DNA from 4 places in the Kitasatospora sp. NPDC093679 genome. Region 1 is predicted to be linked to each of the others. Evidence: riboswitches for the same ligand, from Rfam matches in the RefSeq annotation. Region 1 holds a riboswitch; each other region holds the start of a gene.
The links. A riboswitch is a leader RNA that binds a small molecule or an ion and turns the genes downstream of it on or off. The one in region 1 is predicted to bind cyclic di-AMP.

Region 1 (3,867 bases):
CGTGCGGCTCCTAGGGGCTGGCGTACGGGCTGCGCAGGGCGAGGGTGCGGGCGGCTCGTGGGAGCGCTCCCAAGCGCGAGGGAAGTTCTAGTCGCACCCGCCCGCCGCGTCAAGGCTCCGCGCAGGACGGGCGGTTGGGCGCCTGGCCGACATGCGTGCGGGGCTCCGGGCGCTGTCGGGGTGCCGCGGCCGGGTCGTTCACTCCGCTGAATCCGCTGCCGGGCCTGCGGGCGGCGCGGAGGCGCACTGCGATCAATGCTCCCCTGCGTGAAGGGCGTTGACGTGTTGTCGGCTCCGCGTCCACGGTCTGGCCATGGATGAAACCATCGTTCATCGATGTGAACGTCGATGGTTGACTTCGGGGTCGCCCCCGGCCGCCCGGCACCGGCCGGATCCGGCGCCGGAACGGCAGGACGCCGGCGGACCCGGGAGCGTCCCGGGGCCGCCGGCGTCGGTGCGCCTGCGGTGCCGCTGTTACTTGATCTTCAGGACCTGGCCCGGCTTGATGAGGTTCGGGTCCTGGCCGATGGTGCCCTCGTTGCCGTCGTAGACCTGCTTCCAGCCGCCGAGCTTGTTCTTGTCGGAGATGTCGGAGAGCGTGTCGCCGGCCGCCACCGTGTACGTGTCGGGCTGCGCGGCGGGCGTGGTGGCCTGCGGGGCCGGGGTGGCCGTGGTGGCGGCCGGGTCGGCGGTGGTGCCCGGGCCGGTGGTGGCCGGCGCGGTGGTGCTCGGGGCGGGCGTGCCGGGGGTGGTGGCCGGCGCGCTGGTCGTGCCGGGGGTGACCGGCTGGCCCGTGATCGGGTCGATGACCGGGGGCGCGGCGTCCGGTGCGGCGGTGCCCGGGGCGGGCATGCCGGGGGCCGTGGTGGTGCCCGGCACCGGGGCGGTCGTGGTGCCGGTCGGGTCGGGGGTGACCGGGAGGCCCGTGATCGGGTCGATGGTCGGAGGCGTGGTGGCGTTGCCCTGCGCGGTGGGCGAGGCCGGCGCGGTGGTGGCCTGGCCCGGCGCCGTGGACTGGCTCTGGGCGGTCGGGGCCGTCGGGCCGGTGTAGTAGTCGTAGATCTCCTGGCTGGTCGTCCAGTACCACTGACCGTCCACCAGGTACCAGTAGACGCCGCTGGCGTCCCGGCCCTGCATGCCGGTGAAGACCGGCGCCGAGGCGCCGCGGTCGGTCGGCGCGGTGGTGGCGGTCGGCGCCGTCGAGCCCTGGTCGCCCCGGGAGTTCTGGTCGACCGTCTCCGGCTTGCCCTCGCCGGTGAGGCCCGCGGACTTGCCGCAGTTTCCCCAGGCCTTCGCGCCGCGGTCCTCGAGGACGCGCTCGGCGACGGCGATCTGCTCCTCCTTGGTGGCCCGGTCGGGCGTGGAGGCGAACTTGTCGCCGCCGTAGGCGACCCAGGTGCGCAGGTCGAGCTGGAGGCCGCCGTACTCGCCGTTGCCGACGCTCTTGCCCCAGTTGCCCGCGCTGGCGCACTGGGCCACCGCGTCCCAGGTGGTGACCGGGGCGGCGTGGGCGCCCGTCGCGGTGAGCAGCGGGATCGCCAGACCCGCACCTGCCACACCTGCGGCCGCGACGGCGCGCTCGGTCTGGGTGGGGCGGCGGTGACGGCCCGAGCCGATGAAACCCATCGAGTTCCCTCTCCGCACGCCTGCGAGGTGAGCTGTCGGGTTCGGACCGGGAGGTGGCCCGGCCGCACTGAGGCGGCTTCACCCCTAGCCGTGTGGGGGCGGCGTCGAAACTGGGTCCCCCGTCCCTGCCCAGGGTCTGGTCGGTGACCCGGTCGACGCGGTGGGCAGGGTTCGGCGTGCCGCGCCTCGGGCGCCCGTGCTGTCGGGCTGAGGTGGACATTAGAGGGATCATCACTGCGATAACAAGCCAGCATCCCGAACATCACACAATCATCACGAGTGCTTCGGTGCCGCATGCGTGCATTTCGGCCGCACGCCGCCCCGCGCGCCACCGCCGGCCCGGGCCGCGCCGCAGGTCGCGGGGGGCGGCAGCGGCCCTGACGTGTCCGCGGCGGCGCGGATCGGACGAATTCCGTGGAAATTCCCTGGGAAATTCCCGGTGGCATTTCCGTGCGGCAGGGCGGCGAAGTCGGCCGAAAATGCACGCATGCGGGGCTCGGCGGGTCCGCCGCCGGGCCCCGCCGGGACGATCACGGCACGAACCGAGGGGCCGGAGCGGGCCGAAACGGAAGGTTCGGGTCCGCCGGGCGCCCGCGGCGGCCGTCCGTTCGTGTCGGAACGGGGATCGCGCGGCGGGTGTCCGCTCAGCCCTCCGCGGGCCAGCAGGCCCGCACGTCGGCGGCCTCCGCCGCGGTCAGCGGCCGGTGGCCGAACACGACGTCGTCCTCGTCGAAGGACCACTCGGCGTACATCAGCAGCACCGACCGGCCGTCGCCCTCCCACAGCACCGCCCGGCGGCCCAGATCGCCCTGGGCGGACCACTCCACGTACCGCAGCGCACCGCGGCGGACGCTGCAGCGGTCCACGGAGGCGCCCTCCGGCGGGAACAGGCCCGCGACCGAACCGGCCGAGGACGGCACCCAGCGCTCCCGCACCTCCGTCAGCCGCACCACCTCCTCGACCGCGACGCGCACCCAGGCACCGCCCGGACGGACGTCGGCCACCGCCAGCGGGGTGCAGCGGACCAGGGCGTGCTCGGGCAGCCCGTCCGGGTCGTCGGGCACCCCGTTCAGCGCCGTCGCGGCCGGGGCGAACAGGCACCAGAACGGCCCCTCGACGAGCAGCGGGCCGTCCAGCCCGAGCATCCGCTCCTCGCCGGCCACCGGCATCCGGTCGGTCTGCACGACGCCCCGCCCCTCGTACGGCGACTCGGCGCAGTCGGGATCGGGCCAGCGGGCGAGGGCGGTTCCGGCGGCCGCCGCCCACGCGGGCGCGGGCGAGGCGGACCAGGCGCGGCGCGGCGCACAGCCGCAACCGGCGCCCGCCACGGAGACGATGAGGGTCATGCCCGCATGGTGGCAAACCGGCCGGAGCCGGCGCCCCGGGGGGCGCCCCACCGCCCCGGCCGCGGGGCCGTACGGGCCGTCAGGCCGCCTCGGCGGCGGGCGCCGGCGCGGGAACGGGCCGCTCGGCGGCCGGCCGGCCGCGCAGACCGGCGAGGACGGCGAGGGCGGCGAGCAGCACCGGCACGGCGACCACCCGGAGCCCGGTGGCCATGCCCGCGGTGAACTCGGCCGGGCCGTGGGCCGCGCCGGTACGGGAGGCGAGCACCGTGCCGACCACGGCCACGCCGAGCGCCGCACCCAGCTCCCGGGCCGCGGTGTTCAGTCCGGCACCCAGCCCGGCCTGCCCGGGCGGGAGTTCGGAGACCACGGCGTGGGTCAGGCCCGGGGCGGACAGCCCCATGCCGGCCGAGAGCAGCAGCAGCCACAGCGCGTACACCGGGTACGGGGTGCCCGGGCCCGCGGTGGAGACGCCCAGCAGCCCGGCGCCGATCAGCGCCAGCCCGCCGCCGGCCACCCACCGCACCCCGTGCCGGGCCTGCAGCCGCCCGGCGAACCGCGGCACCAGCGCCATGCCGACGGTCAGCGGCACGATGGCGAAGCCGGTCCGGGCCGGCGAGTAGCCCTTGGCGTACTGCAGGAACTGCGAGTTGACGAAGAACAGCGCGAACAGGCCGAAGAACGAGGCCGCCGTGCCCAGCACCGCGGCCCGCAGCCGCCGCGAACGGAACACCCGTGGGTCGACCAGCGGCCGCCGCGTCACCAGGCCGTACCGGGTGAAGACCGCCAACAGGGCGGCGCCGAGCGCGAATCCGACCAGCACGGGCACCGAGAGCCAGCCGTGCGAAGGGCCCTCGATGATGCCGTACAGCACGGCGGCGGTGCCGGCGACGAGCAG
Region 2 (3,867 bases), on a different contig from region 1:
GCGGCAGTAGCCCCTGTCAACCCCCGGGAGTGATCTTCGGCCAATCCCGACAACCTCTTCACCTGCGGACCGCAGGCCCCGAGCCTGCCGATCGGCCGTTGCGGCGCGTTCCACCCCGCCCCCGCCGACGGTTCGTCAGGAGACATCGGCTATCGTCTCGGTCGGCGGAAATTCGTCTCACATGGCAGGATCTTCGCTCCGGGCTCCCGGCTAGTCCTTTACGCAGGCAGCACGAACGACCACACTGAGTCCGGGTGGGCTGGTCGATGCTCGGGGGACGGGGGGCGAGAGGTGCGGCAGACAGCAGGCGTCACCGGCGCCGCGGACGCCTCCACGGCGGCGGGATCGGTCGACTCGTGCCAGGGACGGTCGGCGCAGGCCGCGGTCCGGTTCCGACACGGGGTTCCAGCACGAACCCCCGCCACAGATTGAGGAAGTGAGTCCGGGTGGCCTTCTCCGTCTCCGCGCTGTTCCTGTTCGGCGTCATCGTCGTCATCTTCATCCGCAACAAGCAGCTGAAGACCAGCCACGCCATCATCGCGGCACTCTTCGGCTTCATGGTGAGCCAGTCCACGGCGGCCCGGCCGATCCAGGACTTCCTCAACCAGCTGGCGAAGACCATCTCCTCCGTCGCGAGCTGACCCCTCCCGCGGGCCGGACTCCGCCCCGGCGGGCGAACGCCGCTCCAGTGGTCCGTTCCGATGGGCCGAAGTCCCCTTCGCGGGACGGACTCCGCCCTCGCGGGCCGGGTTCCGACTCCGGTCCGGCCGTGTCGTCCGAGCCGGTCGTGCCCGTCCGCCCCAAGGTGTCGCCCGACCCGGGCCGACCGCCGTCGTGAGCCGTCCGGCCGTCCGGACCTACCGCCCGGCCCTGGCCCGCCGCCAGCGGGCCAGCACCCCCGGCCGCGCGGCGGGCACAGTGTTCCCCACGGCCCCGGCGGGCCGGGCGCCGCCGGCGTCCACGGGGGCGGAGCGAACTGCCGCGGGGGCCTCCCCGACGGGCCGGCCCTCCGGCACCATCAGCACGAACAGCCGTGCCCAGCACAGCCGTTCGCCGCGCGGCCAGCCGAGCGCACGCAGCGCCGCCGAGGCCGACCCGGACACCGCGCCGTTGACCCGGACCTCGGCGACGTCCTCGCCCGCCCGACCGCCCAGGAACAGCTTCACACCCGTCACGGCCGGCTCCGCACCGTCCGGAGCCAGCTCCGGGGCCAGCACCCCGGCGAGCTCCGGCAGCAACCGGTGGCCGGCGAGCCACTCCGACAGCCGCTCGCTGTCGAAGCCGAAGACGGCGGCCGGCCCCTGCACGGCCCGCCAGCCCGGCAACCGCGCCGCGCGGACGTGGTCGCCGTGCACCCCGTGGCCCTCCTGCAGCTCGACCACCGCGGCCGCGGTGGTGGTCGCCCACATCCGCACCGCGCTCTCCAGTCGCTCCTCCTCCGTCCGGCCGAGGCCCGCCGTGCAGTCCCACACCACCAGGCCGTCCGCCCGCCCCACGTCGAAGGCGAAACCGAGGTCGACGTGCCCCGCGCCGCCGCCCTCGCCCGGGTGCTCCCGCACCGCCACGGCCGTCGTCCCGGGCCCGCGGACCACACTGCCCTCGACCGTGAACCGCTGACCGAACCGGGCCATCTCCCGGACGACGCTGCGCTGGATCACATCCAGCCGGGACTGCGCGCGCACCCGGGGCTCCTCGCTCGAAAAGGGGTCGAACACCGCTCGGGAGCGAGGCTATCGGCCCCCCGGGTGACCAGCGTCACCGGGCGGGCCATGATCCGTGCCGGGCCGCGAGCGGGCAGCCACGGGGGGTGTCCGATTTGCCTGACTGCTGATGATCCGGACACGTACGGTCACTGCAGCGACTGCGCTCCGCCCACCGGCAGCGGGCGGAGAGTGACCCCCGCGAGGCCCCCGGGGGGCCGCCGGGGACGGGGAGCTTGCCTCCGGAGGGGCCCATCGGTTTTCCTCGGAGCCTGCCCGGCCACACCGGCCGGGCGGGCCACCGGGCGGAACGCCGAGTCCTGCCGCCGTCCGGGGTCACGCACCCTTCCGTGCACGGCAGGAGCGGGGGACCCAAGGTAAGTGCCGCACCCGGTGATCCGGGACGGCTTGGGGTGAAGTCGCGTCATTTCCGCGACCGGGCGAACTCCCCGCCCGAACCCGACAGCTCACCTCGCAGGCGTCGGAGAGGAACACCCCCATGTCCGTTCTGGGCACCCGTCTGTCCCGCGTCGCCGTCGCCACCGGTGTGGCCGCCGCCGCCATCGCCATCCCCGTCACCGCCGCCTCCGCCGCGAGCGCCCACGGCGCCGCCCCGGCCGTCGCTCCGGCCGCCGCCGCCCCGGCCGCCGCGCACGCCGAGGCCCCCGCCGCTGCTCCGGCCGCCGCCCCGGCCGCCGACGCCAGCTACAAGGTCGTCCGTGGCGACACCCTGTCCAAGATCGCCAACGCGCAGCACGTCGACGGCGGCTGGAAGAAGCTCTACCAGGACAACCGCCAGGTCATCGGCGGCAACCCGAACCTGATCTTCCCGGGCCAGAAGCTGACCGTCGGCGGCCACGCCGTTCAGGCCGCCGCCCCGCAGGCCGCCGCCCCGCAGGCCGAGACGAAGAAGTCCGACGCCGCCGCCTCGCGTTCCGAGAAGCGCACCCCGGTCCAGGCCGCGCCGAAGCCGGCCGCCCCGAAGACCGAGGCCGCCAAGCCCGCCGCGCCGAAGACCGAGGCCGCCAAGCCCGCCGCCCCGAAGACCGAGGCCGCCAAGCCCGCCGCCGCCTCCGGCTACGTCGCGCCGGTCGCCGCCTCCCTGGGCACCCCCTACCACAAGGCCGGCTCCAACTGGTCCAGCGGCTACCACACCGGTGTCGACTTCGCCGTCAGCACCGGCACCTCGATCCACGCGATCGCCGCCGGCACCGTCGTCGAGGCCGGCTGGGGCGGCGCCTACGGCAACAACGTCGTCATCAAGCACGCCGACGGCAAGTACTCGCAGTACGCCCACTTCTCGGCCCTGAAGGTCTCGGTCGGCCAGACCGTCACCGCCGGCCAGATCATCGGCCTCTCCGGCGCGACCGGCAACGTCACCGGCCCGCACCTGCACTTCGAGGTCCGCACCACCCCGTCGTACGGCTCCGACATCGACCCGGTGGCGTACCTCGCCGCCCACGGTGTCCGCGTCTGACGCACACCGCTGACGCACACCGCTGACGCGAACCCTGCCGAGGCAGCGCCGCCGAGGCACACCGCGCCGCATCCGAAGGCCCGGCCCGGGGATCCCGTGATCCCGGGCCGGGCCTCGGCCGTTCCCAACCCCCCGTGCCGCACGGGCACTTCACCGCTCCCGCGCCGTGTCGGCGCGGCTCCCCGGTACGGCGGGCAACACGCCCCCGACCGGCCGAACGTTCCCGAACAGCCGACCGGGGCGAAGCGCGCCGCCGTCCTGCTCGCCGTCGCCACCGCCGTCACCCGCCACCACCTGGGCTGACCGGCCAAACCCCATCGACGACGACCCCGGAGACCGGCGCCACGAACGCCACCCGGGTCGTCCTCGCGACGTCCGGTTCCGCGGACCCGGTGCGAAGAGCGTCTTCGCGGCTGTGCGTACGACCCGCCCCTGACACGTGCCCGTCGGCAGGTTGCCGCGGAGTGCGGCAACCGTTGCACCACCTTGCGCACCTCGTGCGCCGAGACCTCTCCTGTGGATCCATGCACGTTCGCCGAACGGGAGGTCGGGTCCTCTTCGTGCGGTCACTGCCCGTGGCGCCGAATGAGCTGCGCGCCGGGGAGCAGTCCGCGCGGTGCGGCAGCCGCGTCGCCTTCGAGCCATGGAACCGAGCCCGCGGCGCGGTGCTCCGGGAGTGCCGCGGACGAC
Region 3 (3,867 bases), on a different contig from region 1:
CGTCCCGGTCATACCCGTCGCCTGACCGGACCGGCACCCGCCCGCCACGGGCCGGACGGCGCCGCCGCGGGGCCCCTGTGCTTCCCCGCACCGGCCTCCGCACCCCGTCCGGCCCGCCCCACCCGCCGCCCCGCCCGCGGCACACCCCCAGCCCTCGCCCCCAAGGAGTTCACGCCATGGCAGTCCAGCCCCCACCCGCCGACCAGCGGATCGTGATCGAGAACGTCGCCGTCGCGACGGTGGACGCAGACGACACCGAGTACGCCCGCGGCCACGTGGTGATCCTCGGCAACCGGATCGAGTCGGTCGGCGACGGCCCCGCCCCGCAGTGGCTGGACAACGTGGTGCGCCGGATCAACGGCGAGGGCCATCTGGTCACCCCGGGCCTGGTCAACACCCACCACCACTTCTACCAGTGGATCACCCGCGGCCTCGCCCAGGACGACATCCTCTTCGACTGGCTGGTCGCGCTCTACCCGACCTGGGCCCGGATCGACGAGAAGCTGGTGCACGCCGCCACCCAGGGCTCGGCCGCCGCGCTGCTCAAGTCCGGCTGCACCACCGCCTCCGACCACCACTACGTCTTCCCGCAGGGCGGCGGCGACGTCCTCGGCGCCTCGATCGAGGGCGTGCAGGAGCTCGGCCTGCGCTTCACCGCGCTGCGCGGCTCGATGGACCGCAGCAAGAAGGACGGCGGCCTGCCGCCGGACCACGCGGTGGAGCGGACCGAGGACATCCTGATCGCCTCCGAGGCCGCCGTCGACACGTGGCACGACGCCTCCTTCGGCTCGATGCTGCACGTGGCCCTCGCGCCCTGCTCGCCCTTCTCGGTCTCCACCGAACTCCTCAGGGAGTCGGCCGTGCTGGCCCGCCGCAAGGGCGTCCGGCTGCACACCCACGGCTCGGAGACGGCCGAGGAGGAGCAGTTCTGCAAGGAGCTGTTCGGCATGGGCCCGACCGACTACTTCGAGTCCACCGGCTGGCTCGGCGAGGACGTGTGGATGGCGCACTGCGTCCACATGAACGACTCCGACATCGCCAAGTTCGCCGAGACCGGCACCGGTGTCGCCCACTGCCCCTCGTCCAACGCCCGTCTGGCGGCCGGCATCGCCCGCGTCCCGGACATGCTGAAGGCCGGCGTGCCGGTGGGCCTCGGCGTCGACGGCACCGCCTCCAACGAGTCCGGCGAGCTCGGCACCGAGCTGCGCAACGCGCTGCTGATCAACCGCCTGCACGGCCGCCCCGACGCGCTGACGGCACGCCAGTCGCTGCGTCTGGGCACCATGGGCGGCGCCCGGGTGCTCGGCCGGCAGAACGAGATCGGCTCCATCGAGGCCGGCAAGCTCGCCGACCTGGCCCTGTGGAAGGTCGACGGCATCATGCACTCCTCGATCGCCGACCCGGTGGCCGCGCTCACCATGGGCGCCCTGCCGCCGCTGGCGGTGCTGTTCGTCAACGGCAACGCCGTCGTCGAGAAGGGCGTGCTGACCACCGTCGACGAGGACCGGATCGCGCTGGCCTGCGCCCGCGCCGCGAAGGAGCTCGCCTCCCGCGCCTGACCCCCCGCACTCCGGGCCGTACCAGGGACGGTACGCCACCCGGACTCCGTGGCCCCCGGCCGGCCCACAGCGGGCCGGTGGCCGTACGGAGCACAGCCCCCGGACCCACGGCGAGGGTCCGGGGGCTGCGGCGCGCCCGGATGTGACGGACCTGACATCGACGGTCCGATGCCTTGCCCTCCGGGAGGACACTGCTAACCTGCTCGGACGCCCGCTCCATGCGGGCCCCGTCCCGGGACCGCCGAGTCCCGTCCGCCCGGTGACGGCAACGCGAGATGCGACACGGACGGGAGCGGGGGAACCAGGTAAGTCGCCCTGGCCCCGCGCGCATGCTCGCGTACGGCCAGGGCTCGGGGTGAAGCCGCCCACCGGGCGGCCGGGCCACCTGACGGCCCGAATCCGACAGCTCACCTCGCAGGCGTCGTCGAGGAACAACTCCATGCCTGTTTCCGCCATCGCCCTCAAGGTGGGCGCGGTCGCCGGGCTCGGCCTGCTGGCCGTCCCCTTCCTGGGCAGCGCCGAGGCCGCCAACGTGCCCGAGGTGACCCAGGACCGGCTCTCGCCGGTCGCCATGGCCGCGAACACCGCGGCAGCCGCCTCCCTCTCCGTCCACTCCTCCGCCTGCTTCACCGCCCGGAGGATCGGCGTCGCCGTCCGCGACGCCGCCGGCAACAAGCTGGACTTCCCCGGCAGCGGCCGCAACGTGCGGATCTGCCCCGACGGGGTCACCGTCACCACCGCCGCCCGCACCCTGCCGGCCGGCGTCTACACCGCCTTCGGCACCTGGCAGGACGCCGACCGGCGCTGGCACGACCTCCCGGTGCAGACGCTGGACGTCCGCGACGCGGGCACCGCCGCGCCGGCCCCGAGCCCGAGCCCGACCGCCGCCCCGGTGGCGCCGAGCACCTCCCCCACGGCGAGCGCCACCCCGGCGCCCACCACGCCGACCGCGTCCCCGACCACGGCGGCGCCGAGCTTCGCCGCCTCCCCGTCGGCGAGCTCCTCCCCCACCTCGACGGCCGGTGCGCCGACCTGGTCGGACGACTTCGACGGCGTCAACGTGCCGCTCGGCAGCTGGACGGGCTGCTCCAACGGCCCGTCCATCACCGCCAGCCACTGCTCCGGACTGCCGGCCGCGGTGGACGGCAAGTGGTGGGCCTACCCGGACGGCTGGAAGGACACCAGCAAGAACGGCACCTACTCGCCGTCGAGGACGATGTCCATCGCCAACGGCCAGATGAACCTCCACCTCAACCGGGACGCCTCCGGCACCTGGGTCTCCGCACCGGTGCCCAAGCTGCCGTCCGCCTCCGGCGACGGCGTCCAGTACGGGCGCTTCGAGGTGACCTGGAAGGCGACCTCGGCCTCCGGCTACAAGATGGCGTGGCTGCTCTGGCCGGACGACGGCGTCTGGCCGCAGCACGGCGAGATCGACTTCCCCGAGGGCGACCTCAACGGCTCGATCGGCGCCTTCATGCACCGCGCCGACGCCACCTCGGGCAGCGACCAGGACGCCTACTCCAGCGGCGTCCCGACCGCCGGCGCGTGGCACACCTCGGCGGTCGACTGGCAGAAGGACGGCGTGACCTTCTACCTGGACGGCAAGGTGATCGGGCGCTCCACCGCGCGCATCCCCGCCAACTCGATGCACTGGGTGCTGCAGTCCGAGACGGCCCTCGGCGGCACCGTGCCCGCCGTGGGCTCCTCGGCGGACATCGCCGTCGACTCGGTCAAGTTCTGGAAGGCGGGCTGACCTTCCGCGTCCGCCCGACCGGCGCCCTCCCCCCGGGGGCGCCGGTCAGGCGGTGCGGCCGAGGGTGGCCAGGTAGGCCCGCCAGCCGCCGTGGCCGGTGATCTCGCGGTGCACCCCGCGCTCGAGCTCACCGCGGCGCAGCACCATGGACAGGCACGGCGTGCCGTCCGAGAGGGCGATCACGCCGAGCTCCAACTCCGGAGGCTCGCCCGGCAGGACGGCGTCCCGCAGGTGCTCCAGCGGGAGGTCGTAGAGCTCGCCCTCGATCGCCGCGCTGCCGCCCGGGTCGGGCAGCAGGCCGGGGCAGACGTCGCGGACGGAGAAGAAGCGGTGGCCGGGTGCGGTGCGGACCGGGCCGACCAGGTACTCGGCGACCAGCGGGTGGAACGGGCCGCCGGTCATCGCCTGGCCGTTGAAGAAGATGAGCGCCATGGGGAAGTGCCTCCGAACACGGGTGTTCCGTACGGCTCCCGGCGCCTGGGCGGCGGGAGCCGTACGGAACGGTGAATTGCGGCGGACGAGTTCGACGTCCTGGCGGGCGTCGGGCCGCTCGCC
Region 4 (3,867 bases), on a different contig from region 1:
CGCCTGGTGCGGGCCGAGCCGCAGGGCCGGCCGGTCGTGGTGGTCTCCACGGATCGGGAGGTCGCGGACGGCGTACGGAAGGCCGGTGCACGCCCGGTCGCGTCGATCCTGCTGCTCAACCGGCTCGCCCGGCCCTGACGGGCCGTCGGCCCAGGTGGAGGGCCGGGTGGCGGGGTTGTGTCGGGGTGGTGAAATCCAGCGTTCCGCGCCAAGTTCGCCCGGCACGGGAGTGGCGCAGGAGGCGGATCTTCACTAGGGTCTGGCGTCAAACCTATTTTCCGGACGTCCACCCGATCGGGTGAGTCCAGCAGGAAGAAGGAGCTAGTCCCTTGGCCTCCCACCGCCGTCCCAAGCAGCCGAGCCGCGCGCGGGTCACCGTGCTCACCGCTGCCGCCGCGACCGCGGTCGCCCTGTCGGCCCAGGCCGCCGCGCACGCCGCGCCGGCGAAGCCGAGCAAGGACGAGGTGAAGGTCCAGGTCGACAAGCTGCTCGAGGAGCAGGAGCAGGCGGCCGAGAAGTACAACGGCGCCAAGGAGCGGGCCGACCAGCTCCGCAAGCAGGCCGACCAGCTGCAGGACCAGATCGCCCGCAGCCAGGAGCAGCTCTCCCAGGTGGCGTCGGGCCTGTCCGCGGTCGCGGCCGACGAGTACCGCACCGGCGGCGTCGACCCGACGGTCGCGCTGATGCTCTCCTCGAACCCGGACAACTACCTCGCGAAGGCGTCCAGCAACGAGCAGGCCACCGACACCCAGGCCTCGACGCTGAAGGGCCTGCGGGACCAGCAGCGCCGGCTGGACCAGCAGAAGCAGGAGGCCGCCGCCATCCTGTCCGAGCTGGACCGCTCCACCCAGGTCCTGAACGACGCCAAGTCGGAGGTCCAGAAGAAGCTCTCCGAGGCCCAGAGCCTGCTGAGCACGCTGACCGCCGCCGAGCGCGCCGCGGTCCTCGGCACCGACCGCGCCTCGCGCGGCGACAGCCGTTACGACCTGGGCAGCCTGCCGCCGGCCTCCGGTTACGCGGCCACCGCGGTCGCCGCGGCGATGGGCAAGCGCGGCACCCCGTACGTCTGGGGCGCCACCGGCCCGAACTCCTTCGACTGCTCCGGTCTGATGGTCTGGGCGTACGCCAAGGCCGGCGTGTCGCTGCCGCGCACCTCGCAGTCGCAGGCGAGCGTCGGCGCCCGGGTACCCTCCTTGGCCGACGCCCAGCCGGGTGACCTCGTCATCTACTACTCGGACGCGCACCACGTCGGCATGTACATCGGCAACGGCCTCGTCGTCCACGCGCCGCACACCGGCGACGTGGTGAAGGTGATGGACGCCGACACCCTGCCGATCAAGACGATCCGCCGCGTCTGACCCTCCGGTAGCAATTCGGACATAAGCCTCACCTGTGGCGTTTCTGATGCCGCATGACACGCCCGGGCGTGTCGCGATCACCGTGTGATCTCCGACACGCCCGGGCGTCGCGTTTTGTCCGCCGGCGGGTGACATCGCGTCATCCGAGCGTGGATCGCCGGTCACTGGCGGTCGCAATCACATTTTCACGACAACATTTCCCCGTCGTTTTTCTGACAAGGATTTGAACGGATCACGGATCGGTTACTAGGGTCATCCCCACGGATCACCGCACAGTGGTTCGCCCAACCCGGGCGACGGCGGTGGTCGCCGCCGAGTCCGCGACGCAGCAGGACGGTCCCGACCGTCCACGGGGAGCCCCTGCGGGGGTGCTGTCGAACGGAGCCGGGGAACCACGTTTCCCCCGGGGTGAATCGGCGTCAGGTCGGCCGCGCCGGCCGGGCCGCGGTCGGACCGCGGACGGGCGGGTGCGGGCGTGAGGCGTCGTAGGGCAATGCTTCCGGCCCGAACCCGTCAGCTCACCCGGTAGGCGGTGTGAGGAAGAAGGAGTCCGCCTTCGTGGCGTCCCATCGTCGTCCCAAGCCCGTCGGCCGTACCCGCGCCTCGATCCTGACTGCGGCAGCCGCCACTGCGGTGGCCCTCTCCTCGCAGACCGGCGCGCACGCGGACCCGACCCCCACCAAGGAGCAGGTCGCGGCCCAGGTCGACCAGCTCAACGAGCAGGCCGAGGCCTCCAACGAGGCCTACCTCGCGGCCGAGCAGAAGCAGCAGGACCTGCAGAAGCAGGTCACCCAGCTGCAGGACCAGGTCGCCCGCCAGCAGGCGGAGGTCAGCGGCGTCCAGGGCCGCCTCGCCGAGGTCGCGGCCCAGCAGTACCGCGACGGCGGCATCTCGCCGACCGTCCAGCTGATGCTCTCCAGCAACCCGGGCGAGTTCCTGGGTCAGGCCGGCGCGGTCAGCCGGATGAGCGCCACCCAGGCCGACACCCTCAAGTCCTTCAAGGCCGAGCAGGCCAAGCTGGACGGCCAGAAGGCCGAGGCCGAGCACAAGCTCGCCGAGCTGGACACCAGCACCCGCGCGCTGAAGGCCAAGAAGGAGGAGTTCCAGGACAAGCTGGCCAAGGCCAGCGCCCTGCTGAACACCCTCACCCAGAAGGAGAAGGACGACCTCGCCGCGGCCGAGGCGAAGGCGGCCTCCGCGGCCAAGTCCACCGCGGACCGCGCCTCGCGGGACACCGCCCGTCCCGACCTCGGCAGTGCGGACGTGCCCTCGGGCTCGTACACCGCCAAGGCGATCGCGGCCGTCAAGTCCGCGCTGGGCGCCCCGTACGTGTACGGTGCGACCGGCCCGAGCACCTTCGACTGCTCCGGTCTGATGCAGTGGGCGTACGGCAAGGCCGGCGTCTCGATCCCGCGCACCTCGCAGTCCCAGGCCGGCGCGGGCACCAACATCGGCACCAACATCGCCAACGCCAAGCCCGGCGACCTGGTGATCTACTACAGCGACCAGCACCACGTCGGCATGTACGTGGGCGGCGGGCAGGTCATCCACGCGCCGCACACCGGTGCGGTCGTCCGCTACGTCTCGGCGACGGCCATGCCGATCTCGGCGATCGTCCGGGTCTGACGGTCCGTCCGGCGGCTCCCCGCGGGCCCGGCTCCCCCTGTGGGGCCGGGCCCGCGGCCGTTGCCGCACCCGGCGGCCCGGTCGGCAGAATGTCCGATTGAAGGTCAAATATTCGGTGCTGGCAGGGTTTGGACTAGCCCGGCCGGACTCGCTAACGTCTGCCCCCGGATGTCCGCGAGGACGCCCGCCCGACCCGGGCGGCGGCGGCCGTCCGTCCGCAGGAACGGAGCCGCCGCCGCATGTCCGCGCACCGACGCCCCCAACTGCCGGGCGGCCACACCCTCGCCCGGGCCCTGGTGCTCACGGCCGCGGCGACCACGGCCGTCGGCGCCACCGTCGGCACCGCGGCCCACGGCGCCCCCGCCGACCCCGGGCGGCGGACGGCCGACGTCCGGGCGAAGGTCGACCGGCTCTACGAGGAGGCCGAGCAGGCCAGCGAGCGCGCGAACGCCGCGGGGGAGGACCAGAAGCGCCTGCAGACCGAGGCCGGCCAGCTGCAGGACCAGGTCGCCACCGGCCAGGAAGAGCTGAACGGGCTCTACACCGACCTCGCCACCGCCGCCGCCGCCCAGTACCGCGACGGCGGGCTCGACCCCTCCGTCCGCCTCATGCTGGAGTCCGACCCGGCCGGCTACCTCACCCGCGCCCGCGCCCTCGACCAGGCCGCCAGCCGGCAGAGCGACACCCTGCACCAGGTGCTCGACCGGCAGCGCCGGCTCGACCAGCGCCGCGCCGAGGCCACCGCCAAGCTCGCCGAGCTGGAGGAGGTCCGCCGCTCGCTCGCCGACCACAAGGACGAGGTCCGGCGCCGGCTCGGCGACGCCCAGCGGCTGCTCGGCGGCCTCACCACCGACGAACGCGCCCGGCTGGCCGCGGACGACGC

Region 2: linked by a shared signal. The riboswitch ahead of AB0O09_RS04850 (peptidoglycan DD-metalloendopeptidase family protein) and the one ahead of AB0O09_RS00280 (transglycosylase family protein) in region 1 are both predicted to bind cyclic di-AMP.
Region 3: linked by a shared signal. The riboswitch ahead of AB0O09_RS27310 (glycoside hydrolase family 16 protein) and the one ahead of AB0O09_RS00280 (transglycosylase family protein) in region 1 are both predicted to bind cyclic di-AMP.
Region 4: linked by a shared signal. The riboswitch ahead of AB0O09_RS29270 (NlpC/P60 family protein) and the one ahead of AB0O09_RS00280 (transglycosylase family protein) in region 1 are both predicted to bind cyclic di-AMP.

The regions. Positions count from the first base shown of each region.
Region 1 is NZ_JBFBDW010000001.1:63,664-67,530, forward strand. Features, by position in the region: gene AB0O09_RS00275 (glycoside hydrolase family 6 protein) at 1-1, opposite strand, end outside; gene AB0O09_RS00280 (transglycosylase family protein) at 475-1,626, opposite strand; cyclic di-AMP (ydaO/yuaA leader) riboswitch at 1,628-1,778, opposite strand; gene AB0O09_RS00285 (hypothetical protein) at 2,271-2,972, opposite strand; gene AB0O09_RS00290 (MFS transporter) at 3,052-3,867, opposite strand, start outside.
Region 2 is NZ_JBFBDW010000003.1:302,469-306,335, reverse strand. Features, by position in the region: gene AB0O09_RS04865 (PP2C family protein-serine/threonine phosphatase) at 1-10, shown strand, start outside; gene AB0O09_RS04860 (hypothetical protein) at 447-641, shown strand; gene AB0O09_RS04855 (DUF6348 family protein) at 858-1,682, opposite strand; cyclic di-AMP (ydaO/yuaA leader) riboswitch at 2,032-2,194, shown strand; gene AB0O09_RS04850 (peptidoglycan DD-metalloendopeptidase family protein) at 2,200-3,177, shown strand.
Region 3 is NZ_JBFBDW010000040.1:17,838-21,704, forward strand. Features, by position in the region: gene pucL (factor-independent urate hydroxylase) at 1-25, shown strand, start outside; gene AB0O09_RS27305 (8-oxoguanine deaminase) at 177-1,559, shown strand; cyclic di-AMP (ydaO/yuaA leader) riboswitch at 1,819-1,995, shown strand; gene AB0O09_RS27310 (glycoside hydrolase family 16 protein) at 1,999-3,312, shown strand; gene AB0O09_RS27315 (gamma-glutamylcyclotransferase) at 3,358-3,744, opposite strand.
Region 4 is NZ_JBFBDW010000046.1:24,811-28,677, reverse strand. Features, by position in the region: gene AB0O09_RS29280 (NYN domain-containing protein) at 1-138, shown strand, start outside; gene AB0O09_RS29275 (NlpC/P60 family protein) at 330-1,358, shown strand; cyclic di-AMP (ydaO/yuaA leader) riboswitch at 1,718-1,906, shown strand; gene AB0O09_RS29270 (NlpC/P60 family protein) at 1,917-2,984, shown strand; gene AB0O09_RS29265 (NlpC/P60 family protein) at 3,224-3,867, shown strand, end outside.